2 regions of the Arthrobacter sp. R4-81 genome follow, and region 2 is predicted to be linked to the other one. Evidence: predicted binding sites of a transcription regulator. Region 2 holds the regulator's gene; the other holds the start of a gene.

Region 1 (6,022 bases), 1.3 Mb from region 2:
ACATGACAGCCGCTTTGACGGCGGATTTGGCGTCCTTGCCGATGGTGAAAGGCCCGTGGTTCTGCATGAGGACCGCCGGGGAATGGGAGTCCTTGAGGGTGTCCACAATGCCTTGGCCGATGGAATCGTCACCGATGAGAGCGAACGGTCCCACGGGGATGGAACCACCGAACTCGTCACTCATCATCGTCAGGACGCAGGGGATTGCCTCACCCCGCGCGGCCCAGGCCGTGGCGTAGGTGGAGTGGGTGTGCACCACGCCCCCTACTTCGGGCATGTGCCGGTAGACGTATGCATGCGCGGCAGTGTCCGACGACGGCGCGAGGGCCGGGTTGCCCCACTCGCCTTCCGCCGGGTCACCGTTCACGGGGGCCCCAAACAGATCCGTGACCACCATGGATTCGGGGGTCAGATCATCGTAGGAGACACCGGAGGGTTTGATGACCATCAGGTCATGGCCCGGGACTCGCGCCGAAACGTTGCCTGCGGTCCACACCACCAGTTCATACCGGGTCAGCTCCGCATGCAGGGCACAGACCTCGGCGCGGAGCCGGCCGATAGTTTCCAGGAGGGTACTCATGCGTTCACCTTCTCATCCCGCTCGGCTGCGTCGGATTCGCTTGCTTCAGTGGAGGGACCGCCCAGGCCGGGTTTGGCTGCCCGCTGGATTGCCTTGAGCCGGTGCATCACGTCGTTTGCGCCGCGGCCGAAGTAGTCGTGCAGGGTGCGGTATTCCTGGAACAGGGCTTCGTAGGCCGCCACGTTCTCGGGGATGGGCACATAGACTTCTCCGGGCTCGGACCCCATGGCGGCCGCTGCCTCCCGGATGTCCGGATAAGCGCCGGCTGCCACAGCGGCGTGGATGGCCGATCCAAGGGCAGGTCCCTGGGTGGAACCGATGGTGGAGAGCTGCAGCCCGGTGGCATCCGCATAGATCTGCATCAGGAGCTTGTTCTTCAGCAGCCCGCCGGCCACGATGAATTCCTTGACCGGAACTCCTGAATCGCGGAACGCATCCACGATGGTGCGGGTGCCAAAGGCCGTAGCCTCCAACAGGGCACGGTACGTGTCCTCCGGCTTGGTGGCAAGGGTCTGGCCAACCACCACGCCCGAGAGTTCGTGGTCCACCAGCACCGAGCGGTTACCGCTGTGCCAGTCCAGGGCAATAAGGCCGTGCTCGCCGATGGCCTGGCGGGAGGCCAGTTCGGTCAGGTACTCATGGATGCCCAGACCCGCGGCGGCTGCTGCCTCATGGTACGCCGGGGGAACACCGTTCTTGGTGAACCAGCCGAAGATATCGCCCACGCCGGACTGGCCCGCCTCATAGCCCCAAAGGCCGTCGACGATCCCGCCGTCCACCACGCCGCACATGCCCGGAACCTCATGCAGCTCCGTTCCGTTCATGACATGGCAGGTGGAGGTTCCCATGATGGCCACCAGCTGGCCGGACTCAACGGCCTTCGCGGCCGGTGCCGTCACGTGCGCGTCAACGTTTCCGACGGCGACGGCGATGCCCTCCGGCAATCCGGTCCACGCCGCAACCTCGGCAGTGAGGTAGCCGGCGGCGTCGCCGAGGCGGCCGATGGTGTGCTCGAGTTTGTCGCTGACGAAGGTCTCGAAAGCAGGGTTCAACGCGGTAAGGAAGTCCGCGGAGGGGTAGCGGCCGTCCTGGTAGATGCCCTTGTAGCCGGCGGTGCAGGCGTTGCGGACATAGTTCCCGCTCAGCTGCCACACAATCCAGTCGGCTGCTTCTACCCAGTGATCCATTGCTTCATATGCCTGCGGATCCTCTTCCAGAAGCTGCAGGCCCTTTGCGAATTCCCACTCTGAGGAAATGAGGCCGCCGTAACGGGGCAGCCAGCTTTCACCCAGTTCAGCGGCGAGGGTGTTGATGCGGTCGGCCTGGGGTTGGGCGGCGTGGTGGCGCCAGAGTTTTACGTAGGCGTGCGGGCGGTTGGCGAACTCGGGCAGTTCGTTCAGCGGGGTGCCGTCAGCCTTGACGGGGACCATGGTGCAAGCCGTGAAGTCGGTGGCGATACCGATGACTGCGGCGGGATCGATTCCGGCGTCGGCAATAGCGGCGGGAACTGCGTTGCGGAGCACATCGCGGTAGTCATTCGGGACCTGAAGGGCCCAGTCAGCGGGAAGCCGCACGCCGCCGTCGCCCGCCACATCGGCAGGCAGCGCCTCCGTGACCACAGCATGCGGGTAATCAAATACACCACTGCCCAGTTCCTTGCCATCGGCAACGCGGACGACCACGGCGCGGCCGGAGAGCGTGCCGTAGTCAACGCCGATGACGTATTGCTCAGCCACGGAACCGTGGGGAGCGGGAGAGTTTTCGTTCTGCATATCTGCCTCCAGGGAAGAGGCAACGACCTCTTTTGCCTTCGTTGGAAATTGATGGTTAGTACCAATTGTGAACGCTAACACGGGCAACGTCAAGACGCTGATACCGCTTACGCAAAGGTGATACCCAGCCGTCGGAACCGGCTGGGTATCACCTGGGCCTTACTTGGCTTTTTGTCCGTCAGCTGGCGCAAGCCGGATGAATGTCACGGATTTCGGTTGGAAGTTGTATGTGAAATCAGTGCCTGATCCTGTGAACACACTGGTTGCCGGAACCAGGTTTTGGCCATCACTCGTAGTGGTCAAGGTGGTCACCGCTGCGCTGGAGCTGATATTTGCCGTTCCGGCGACTTTGATGTCGACGGCGGCAGCCTCACCCGAGGTGTTGACCACCTTGACGATTGTGTCCCCCGTTTCGGCATCCTTGGTGGCGACGGAGTAGATGGGATCCACGGGAGTCTCATCGATCGTTCCCCAGAGGACATCGTCGAGGTACAGCTTGGCCGTCGGTCCGGTGACTTCAATCCGGATGTCGTACTGGCGGCCGGTCTCAATGGTGGTGCCCGTCTCGATCAGGGTGCTCTTTGCCCCGTTGACAGCCTTCTCCACCACGGATTTGCTGTTGTTCCAGCCGCCGAGGTTCCACCAGTAGTAGTTTCCGGTGTCCTTCACTCCGAAAGCGATGAGGAATCCTTCGGCGCCGGCCGTCTTGGTGGCCTTGGTGTTGAGCGTGTAATTGCTCCACGCCGGGTTTCCAGCGGTGACCATGGTGTTCAGTGCTGTGGTGCTCGACTGGACGTAAGCGCCGTCCTGGACTGACCAGCTTCCCACACCGTTGCCTGTCCACGCCGAGGCGGTGCCGGAGAAGTCGTCAGCAAACAGCTGGCTGCCGTCCGCGCCGGTGACCGTAACGTCGTCGTACTTTGCCGCGGTGGCCCATGTAGAAAGCCCGATCTGCCCGGTGATGGGTGCCGCCAGGCTTGGCGGGTTGTTCTGGGAACTGGGCACAACGTTGCTTCCGACGTTGTTCATAAAGAGCTTTTGCACTTCGAAGTTGGGCGTGGTCCTGATGGAGGTGCCGTTGAAGAATATGAGGTCCGGACTCCATTGGACGTTGGCCTCATTGGCAATCAACGGGGCGTAGGACGCCATCCTGACAACGTCGGCGTTCCGTTCGAGGCCGGTCATGAAGGACGCCTCGGCCAACGCGTTCTCAGGCTTGTTGGCCAGTGACGCGAACTCGCCCAGGAAGACCTTGTAGCTGTCACGGTCGTAGGAGTCGTAGCGGTGGTTGTTGGTCAGGAACCAGTCGGGCGAGTTGTAGTAGTGCTCGTCGACGAAGTCGACCTTACGGTCGGCGTTGAACTTGGAGAGGTCATCGAAGTTGGCGCCTTGATCGTCCGGGCCCGTGTTGCCAATGACCTTGATATCGGGATACGCGGCCTCAACGGCATCCTGGAACTGGGTGAAGTACGCCTTGAACTCAGGCTTGTACTCCTCATTGCCCAGGCTGATGCGGTCCAGGTTGTAGGGGGCCGGGTGGCCGTAGGCAATGCGCTTGGCACCCCATTCGGTACTGGCGTCTCCATTCGCGAATTCGATCAGGTCCAGGGTGTCCTGGATGTACTTGTCCAGGGTTGCCTGGTCAGGTACGGCACGGTTGTCGCCGCAACCCGTGACACCCACAGGCACCACCGGAACGGGGACGGCCTTGAGGTCCTCAGCCCACTGGAAATACTCCATGTAGCCGAGCCCGTAGGTCTGGTTGTAGCCCCAAAAGTTCCTGTTGGCGGGACGCTGCTCAACAGGACCAATGGTTTCCTTCCACTGGTAAGTGCGGGACCGGGTGTAGTTGGGCGCAGAGCAGGAGTCGTAACTGCCGGTGTTGACGATGCAGCCACCGGGAAACCGCAGGAACCCCGGGTTGAGCTCAGCAATCTTTTCGGCCAGATCCTTACGCAGCCCATGGCCGTTCCAGGTCTCCTGGGGCATCAGCGAAATCATGTCCAGCCGTACCGTGCCGGTTCCTTGGACAACGGTGGAAAGCCGTCCCGACGCCGTCGTGGACTTAGGCGAAAGGGTCACGTTGTATTTTTTCCAGGCATCGCCCCTGACCTTGATGCTGGTGAGGTCGAGCCGGGCGCCTTCCGGAGTTTCCAGTGCGACGGCGAGGGTGGAACCGGCCGGATTGGAGGTTCTGGCCCACACGGAGTACTCGTACTTCTGGCGGGCCTCCAGCCGGTGCCCGCCATTCCAACCGCTGTTACGGACCCCGACGCCGGCACCTGCGCCCGCGGCTGCGGTAGCCGCCTCGACCAACAGGTAGTTCCGGTTGTTCTCATTGAGGCGATAGTCATCGTTCTGGACAGTGGCCGTACCGGCGCTTCCCCGCTGGAGGACCTCCCAGGCACTGAGTGGGGTATAGGCGCGATTGTCCGTTGAATTGAATTCGAAGGACCTGTTCTGCACGAGTTCGGCGTAAATGCCCCCGTCCGCACCCTGGTTGATGTCCTCATAGAAGGCCCCGTACATTGTTGGAGCTATGTCAGGACCCGCTTGGTCTGCATGGACTGTAATGGTGCGATTAGTGGTTTCAGCGTGGGCGCCAGGCGCCGGTGCGAGAGTGAGGGTGGCTGCCGCGAGCGATCCCGCAAGGGCCATGGTGCAAGCCCTCTTTACGGGACTCGGACGAACTGTGCTTTGCATCGGAGGTGAGAGCCCTTTCTCCATTGAATGGTTTGCCGTCCGGCATCCATGTGAACGCTAACAAGGCGGAGGCTGTTGAAAGTATTGTTCAGGCTCCGGTCAAAAGTAAAGGGGGCCTCCGGCTACCTGGCCGCCCGCCTGCGTCATAAACCGGCAGTGTCCCAATTGTGATCTTCACTACTTGACGCACCTTGTTGTTAGCGTTCACACTGGCTGGCAGAGCAAGCAGCTCACAGCAATGGCGGTGTTGGGGTCTCCCGCCTGCATGTAACTAACGCTTCCGGGAGGATGTTGTGTTTAAGAAATCTCTAGTAGCCGTTTTGGCCGCGTCAGCTATTGCCCTTACTGCCTGCGGAGGTGGCGGCCAGGCCGCTTCGAGCACCGGAGGCGCTGAGAAGAAGATCGTGATGGGCTTCGCCCAGGTCGGCGCGGAAAGCGGCTGGCGCAGCGCCAACACCAAGTCCGTTCAGGAATCCGCCAAGGAAGCCGGCATCGACCTGAAGTTCTCCGACGCCCAGCAGAAGCAGGAAAACCAGATCAAGGCGATCCGCTCCTACATCCAGCAGAAGGTCGACGTCATCGCCTTCTCCCCCGTGGTTGAATCCGGCTGGGACACCGTCCTGAAGGAAGCCAAGGACGCGAAGATCCCCGTGATCCTCACGGACCGCGCCGTGGACTCGGCCGACAAGTCCCTGTACAAGACCTTCCTGGGCTCGGACTTCGTCCTCGAAGGCAAGAAGGCCGGCGAGTGGCTCGTTGCTGAGTCCAAGGCTGCCACAGACACCGTGAACATCGTCGAAATCCAGGGCACCACCGGTTCCGCCCCGGCAAACGACCGCAAGGAAGGCTTCGAAGAGGCCATCAAGGCGGACCCGAAGCTGAAGATCATCGCCTCCCAGAGCGGTGACTTCACCCGCAGCGGCGGCAAGCAGGTCATGGAGGCGTTCCTGAAGAACAACCCCGACAT
Region 2 (6,022 bases):
TGATGCGCCTGTTCTACCGTGGAATGCCGGCGGGCAGGGACGGGTATTCCGGCTTCGGCGGCGGCCTCTATCCCAACCTCTTTGCCGCCCATCCACCGTTCCAGATCGACGGGAACCTTGGATACATCGCGGCTGTCGCGGAGTGCCTTGTTCAGAGCCATCGCGGCGAAATCGAGCTCCTGCCCGCCCTGCCTGTCGAGTTGGCCGATGGTGAGGTATCCGGACTCCGGGCCCGTCCCGGCGTCGCGGTTTCCTTGGCCTGGAAAAGCGGGAAGCTGGAGAGGGCGTCCTTTACATTGCAGCCGGGCTCCCAGCTGCGGACAATAACGGTCAGGTACGGCGGGCGGACCCAGGAAGTTGTACTCGACGCACAACGGGAGACGAAGCTGGACCTGGCCGGCTGGGTACAGGAACCGCAGGATGCCGCTGGATAAGTCCAGCGGCCGACATTTCATGAGCACATGCGACGGGAGATGACGGGCACAATTTAGTGGAATTTTGCCCTGACGGACCCGGCCCGGTTATGGTGTGGCTATGACTAACCGTTGGTATGCGTATTTTTCGTTGGCTCTGGAGGAGCCCGCGTCTAACTGACACGCACCCAACTTTCCTTCAGAGCCAACAGGGCAGAGATCATTCTCTGCCCTTCGCCATTTCTCCGGCGGGTTCTGACCAGGGCCCGCTCCTATCTGGAACAGGACCCCATGAGCACCACAGCAGCCGCCGCCAATCCCCAACATTCCACCTCGAACTTGAGGATCAGCAAGTTCACTGCGCTCCCCACTCCCCACGAGATGATCGCTGAGCTTCCGCTCGACGCGAGGGTGACCGACGTCGTCGGGCGGGGCCGTGATGAAGTCCGCGCCGTCATGGACGGCCTGGACGACCGCCTGCTGGTGATCGTGGGTCCCTGCTCCATTCACGATCCGAAGGCCGGGCTGGAATACGCCCGCAGGCTCGTGAGCCAGGCCGAGAAGCACAAGGAAGACCTGCTTATCGTGATGCGGGCGTACTTTGAAAAGCCGCGGACCACCGTGGGCTGGAAGGGGCTCATCAACGACCCCCACCTGGATGGCAGCCACGACATTGCCACAGGCCTCCGTGCAGCCCGAAGCTTCCTCCAGCAAGTAACAGCCTTGGGGCTCCCAACCGCCACGGAATTCCTCGAGCCCATCAGCCCCCAGTACACGGCAGACCTGGTCTCCTGGGGTGCCATTGGTGCACGCACCACGGAAAGCCAGATCCACCGGCAGTTGGCGTCCGGGCTCTCCATGCCCATCGGCTTCAAGAATGGTACCGACGGCGACCTCCAGGTTGCCGTTGACGCGTGCAGCGCCGCCGGCGCGGCCCAGGCTTTCCTGGGAATTGACGACGACGGCAAAGCTGCTCTCGTGGCGACGGCCGGCAACCCGGACACGCACGTCATTCTCCGTGGCGGCCGCAAGGGCCCCAATTACTCAGCAGCCGACGTCGAAGCCGCTTCTTCCCGTCTTGCAGCGAAGAACCTGAACCCGCGCCTGATTGTGGATGCGAGCCACGCGAACAGCGGGAAAAGCCACCACCGCCAGGCGGAAGTCGCCTTCGAAATCGGTGCCCAGCTGGAGGAGGGCGGCGCCTCCGCAAAGGCCATCGCCGGCGTGATGCTGGAAAGCTTCCTCGTAGGCGGCGCCCAGAACCTGGACGTCACGGATTCCAACGGAACTGCCGAATTGCTCTACGGCCAAAGTGTGACCGACGCCTGCATGGAGTGGGACGTGACGGTGTCCGTGCTCGGGCAGCTTGCCGCTTCGGCCCGGAAACGCAGGATTTCCTTGGCCGAGTAATGGCTACTTGCTAGAGGCGAACGCGTAGTTTCGCCACTACGCCTTTCACATTGGCCCCAACTGCCTCTAGAGTAACTAGCACACGGTTGTTCGATGGCTCAGCATCGCCGCACCCGCAGAATACAGGTTGCCGCAGAATGCTGAGAGCAAAGGAATATGGGAAATGTCCGCAGAGTCGAACTTCTCCAACGCGAAGTTCTTGACCGTGGCCGAAGTGGCTGAGGTCATGCGCGTCTCTAAGATGACCGTTTATCGCCTGGTTCATTCGGGGGATATGCCCGCCGTCCGCTTTGGCCGCTCGTTCCGGGTACCGGAGTCCGCTGTCGAACAGTACCTGAAGCGCGCCGTCGTGGAGGGCCAATCCGAGACGGCGTGAGTCGTCGCCGTCAGTTTGCGCTCCGGATAAGCGGTAGGCTGTTAAGGAACGTTTTACGTCATTGTAAGAATCTGTCAGTTGTACAGTCTGTTGCTTAGTCCACGGACCTTTTCCATCAGACAGGTACGCATCTAGTTTGTAAGGAACTTTCGTGGGTTCAGTTATCAAGAAGCGTCGCAAGCGTATGGCCAAGAAGAAGCACCGCAAGTTGCTTCGTAAGACGCGCCACCAGCGTCGCAATAAGAAGTAGTAATACTTCCAAAGCGTCAATGCCCGTTGCCTTTCGAGGTAGCGGGCATTTTTGCGTCCTTGCTCCTTGGTGCTGCAACGGTGTGCGGCTCTGCTAGATAGTGGGGCCGCGGAAGCGCGAGAAGCCCTTCCAGAGGCCGTAGACGGCGCCGCAGACCGTGGCTGCCTTCAGGCCGAGCGTTGCTGCGCGGCGTCCGGAGCGGAAATCGTAGACCGGCCAGTTGTTCTCCCGGGCATGCCGGCGGAGGCGTGCATCGGGGTTGATGGCCACGGGATGCCCCACCATGCTGAGCAACGGGATGTCATTGTGGGAGTCGCTGTAGGCCCAGCACCTCTTGAGCTCCAGGCCTTCCTCGTCGGCGATGGCCTGCACTGCCACGGCCTTGGCTGCCCCGTGGAGGATCTCGCCCACCAGTTTGCCCGTATAGACGCCGTCCTTGATTTCTCCGACCGTGCCAAGGGCCCCGGTCAGTCCGAGGCGGGTCGATATGACGGTGGCTACTTCGATGGGAGTTGCGGTTACCAGCCAGACTTTCCTGCCAACCCGAAGGTGCTGCTGGGCCAGGGCCTTGGCTCCGGGCCAGATCCTGGACGCGATCATCTCGTCAAAGACCTCTTCGCCCAGGACTTTGATGTCCTCGACCGTGATGCCGGCTGCAAGCAGAAGGGCTGAATCGCGGACGGCGTGGACGTCGTCGAGGTTCTCCCCGCGAATCACAAACTTGAACTGCTTCCACGCGAAACCAGCAGCCTGGGTCAGTGTGAACGTCCCCCGCTGATGCATTTTCCGTGCCACGTGGAACAGGCTGGCACCCTTCATCAGGGTGTTATCGACGTCGAAGAAGGCGGCCTCGCCGTGTTGCTGGGTGGCAACCGGGCGGCGGGCCACAGCAACGTACTTCTCCTCGGGCATGCCACGAGTCTAGTCAATGCTCGGCATCGCCGCCGCCTGTGGCGTTCTGTTGCTGTGCGCGGGATACCTGAGGGCGGTTCAGGCCAGTGGCGTCGACGACGGCGGACAGCCCGGCTACCGTGGAACCATGGCAAAACCAGACGTCCTCCTGCTCACCAAAGCAAACTGCCATCTCTGCAGTGCCGCGCGCGACGCCGTCGACCGCGTCACTGCCGGACTGGGACTGGAGTGGCGGGAACAGTTGGTGGACAATGACGCGGAGCTCCGTGAGCGCTACGCCGAAGAGATTCCGGTGGTGGTGGTCGACGGGATCCAGCGGGACTTCTGGAAGATCGACGAGGCCCGGCTGACGAGGGTTCTACAGCAAGCCATGGCGAAGTAGGCCTCGGCCCGAGCCCGGATGACGTCGTTCCGCTTTTGTTGACACAAGTCGTGGGGCCCTAGAGTGGACTCACAACGCGACGCAATGGAGCAGATGTGACTTCGCTCGATTCATCCCCGGAAGCAGTCCGCGGGGATTCCGGAACCGCTGCAAAGCAGATTCCGCCCGCAGCCGTGGCACGGCTCACCCTCTATTTGCGCGCCCTGACCACCATGCTTGCCGAAGGCGTGGACAGGGTATCCTCGGAATCACTTGCCGAAGCCTCGGGCGTGAGCTCAGCTACCCTGCGCAAAGACCTCTCGCATGTGGGTTCCTACGGGACCCGCGGCGTGGGCTACGAGGTTCAGTACCTGAGCCGGCACATTTCTGCGGCCCTCGGTCTCACCAAGGACTGGAAAGTCGCTATCGTCGGTGCCGGTAACCTCGGGAAAGCCCTGGCAAGGTATGGCGGATTCGAATCGCGGGGCTTTGATGTCGTGGCCATTTTCGACGCCGACCAGATGATCGTAGGCAACGAAGTGGGATGGCTGCGTGTGAGTGACGCTGCCGACATGGAAGCGGTGCTCCAGCGGACGGGAGCGAACATGGTGGTCCTGGCGCTGCCTGCCGCCGTAGCCCAAAGCGTGTGTGACAGGGTGGTGGCGGCCGGCGTGAGGAGCATTCTGAGCTTCGCCCCCGTGATGCTGCAGGTTCCGCCCGGAGTAAACCTGCGCAAGGTAGACATGGCCACGGAACTGCAGATTCTGGCCTACCACGCACAAAGGACGCAGGCCCCGGAAGAGCTGGAGTAAGTTACTCTGCTCCGCCGGGCCTGCGCCCTCAACATGGATCTATGTGGCCCTGGCTCCTAGCCGCCGTATGACTTTATGTGGCCCTGAGTTCTAGCGGCCGTACGGCTGGGAGTAAGGATTGGCGAACGGCTGCTGCTTCTGGAAGTACGGCGAATTGGCCGGCAAGTACAGGAGTACGATGCCCGCGACTCCCATCAGAATGACGAGGATCTGCAGCACGCCGTACGTAGGACCCATGCTGAAGACGCTGAAGAGTCCAAACACCGAGATGCCCGCGAAGACAGTACCCAGGATGCGTGCCCAGTTCTTTCCGTTGCGTACAGGAAAGGCCACGAGGGCGTAGAGTCCCAGGGAGATGAGACCGCCCACGATGCTGGCACCTACCATCATTCCCTGCATTCCCTCAATGGTGCCGGGGGGCAGTTCCGTGCCCTGCAGCTGGGCCTGTTCCTGCATCATTTGGGTGAAGAAATCTCCACCCGAGAATGCCAACACCATGGCACTGATGAACGACAGCACACCGGCGCCGATGATCAGCCAAAAGGCGAGGTCCACCTGCGGGGGCCGGTTGCTGTTTCCGGCAGATGGAAGCTCGGAAGGGTACTGCGAGTACGGTGACTGACCGTAAGGCGACTGGCCATAGGGAGACTGGCCTTGCTGGGGCTGGCCGAACTGCTGCTGCGGCGGGTTCTGGCCGTATTGTGGCGCCCCGTACTGCGGCTGTTGGGGAGCGTTCTGGCCATACTGGGGTGCCCCATACTGTGGGTGCTGAGGAGCATTCTGGCCGTACTGGGGCGCCCCGTACTGCGGCTGCTGGGGAGCGTTCTGGCCGTACTGCGGAGCGTTTTGCCCGTACTGGGGCTGCTGCGGATTGTTCTGATCGTACTGCGGCGCGTTCTTGCCGCCAGACTCAGGCTCGTCCTGGTTGGCGGGAGGGACTGGGGGAGTGCTCATGTTCGATCCTTCATGTGTCGACTTCGAAAATCGGCTACCGGGATCAGTGTGATGCCCCTGCCCCCAGCATGGTCTTGCTTCCACCGTACAACGCTTGGTGCGGCATGTGGATCATTCGCAAGAGGTATTCCTGTTGGATTTGGAAGGCCGCGGCAGGGAGTTTCCCAGCCGCGGCCTTCAATGCTTAACTAACCCGATGGGATGTGGTTACGTCCCTAGTTTTGCTGTATCAGCCCTTGAAGTGTTGCTGGGACTGGGGCAGCCACATCATGACGGCTGCCGCGATAGTTACTGCCGTCCCGATCAAGCTCAGGCCTCCGGTGAACAACGTGAAGGGGAGCGCCAAAACCGACAAGCCACCCAAAATCGTCAGGACCAGCCTGGCCCAACGGGCACCTTCCTTGAGCCGGATGGCAATGAAGATGTAGACGGCGGCCCAAATCAGGCTGAAGATCAGTCCGACGCCAGCAAAGCCACCTGCGGCACCGACCGTGGCAACGAGGCTAGCCACAACACCGAGCACAGCTGCGCCAA

The links. The regulator Rex, encoded in region 2, represses fermentation and respiration genes when NADH is low (regulators of the CRP and FNR family bind a similar motif). The targets are predictions, from matches to a motif close to CTTGTGAANNNNTTCACAAG.
Region 1: a site for Rex is predicted at 2,417-2,436, ahead of araB (ribulokinase). Genes of this name have one in related genera too.

Annotation. Positions count from the first base shown of each region.
Region 1 is NZ_CP096445.1:4,246,501-4,252,522, forward strand. It holds gene M1E05_RS19645 (L-ribulose-5-phosphate 4-epimerase) at 1-580, opposite strand, end outside; gene araB (ribulokinase) at 577-2,352, opposite strand; gene M1E05_RS19655 (alpha-L-arabinofuranosidase C-terminal domain-containing protein) at 2,512-5,010, opposite strand; gene M1E05_RS19660 (ABC transporter substrate-binding protein) at 5,349-6,022, shown strand, end outside.
Region 2 is NZ_CP096445.1:1,127,289-1,133,310, forward strand. It holds gene M1E05_RS05255 (glycoside hydrolase family 95 protein) at 1-434, shown strand, start outside; gene M1E05_RS05260 (3-deoxy-7-phosphoheptulonate synthase) at 705-1,823, shown strand; gene M1E05_RS05265 (helix-turn-helix domain-containing protein) at 1,987-2,199, shown strand; gene M1E05_RS05270 (30S ribosomal protein bS22) at 2,351-2,449, shown strand; gene M1E05_RS05275 (HAD family hydrolase) at 2,543-3,361, opposite strand; gene M1E05_RS05280 (glutaredoxin family protein) at 3,489-3,743, shown strand; gene M1E05_RS05285 (redox-sensing transcriptional repressor Rex) at 3,839-4,534, shown strand; gene M1E05_RS05290 (MFS transporter) at 4,625-5,488, opposite strand; gene M1E05_RS05295 (hypothetical protein) at 5,718-6,022, opposite strand, start outside.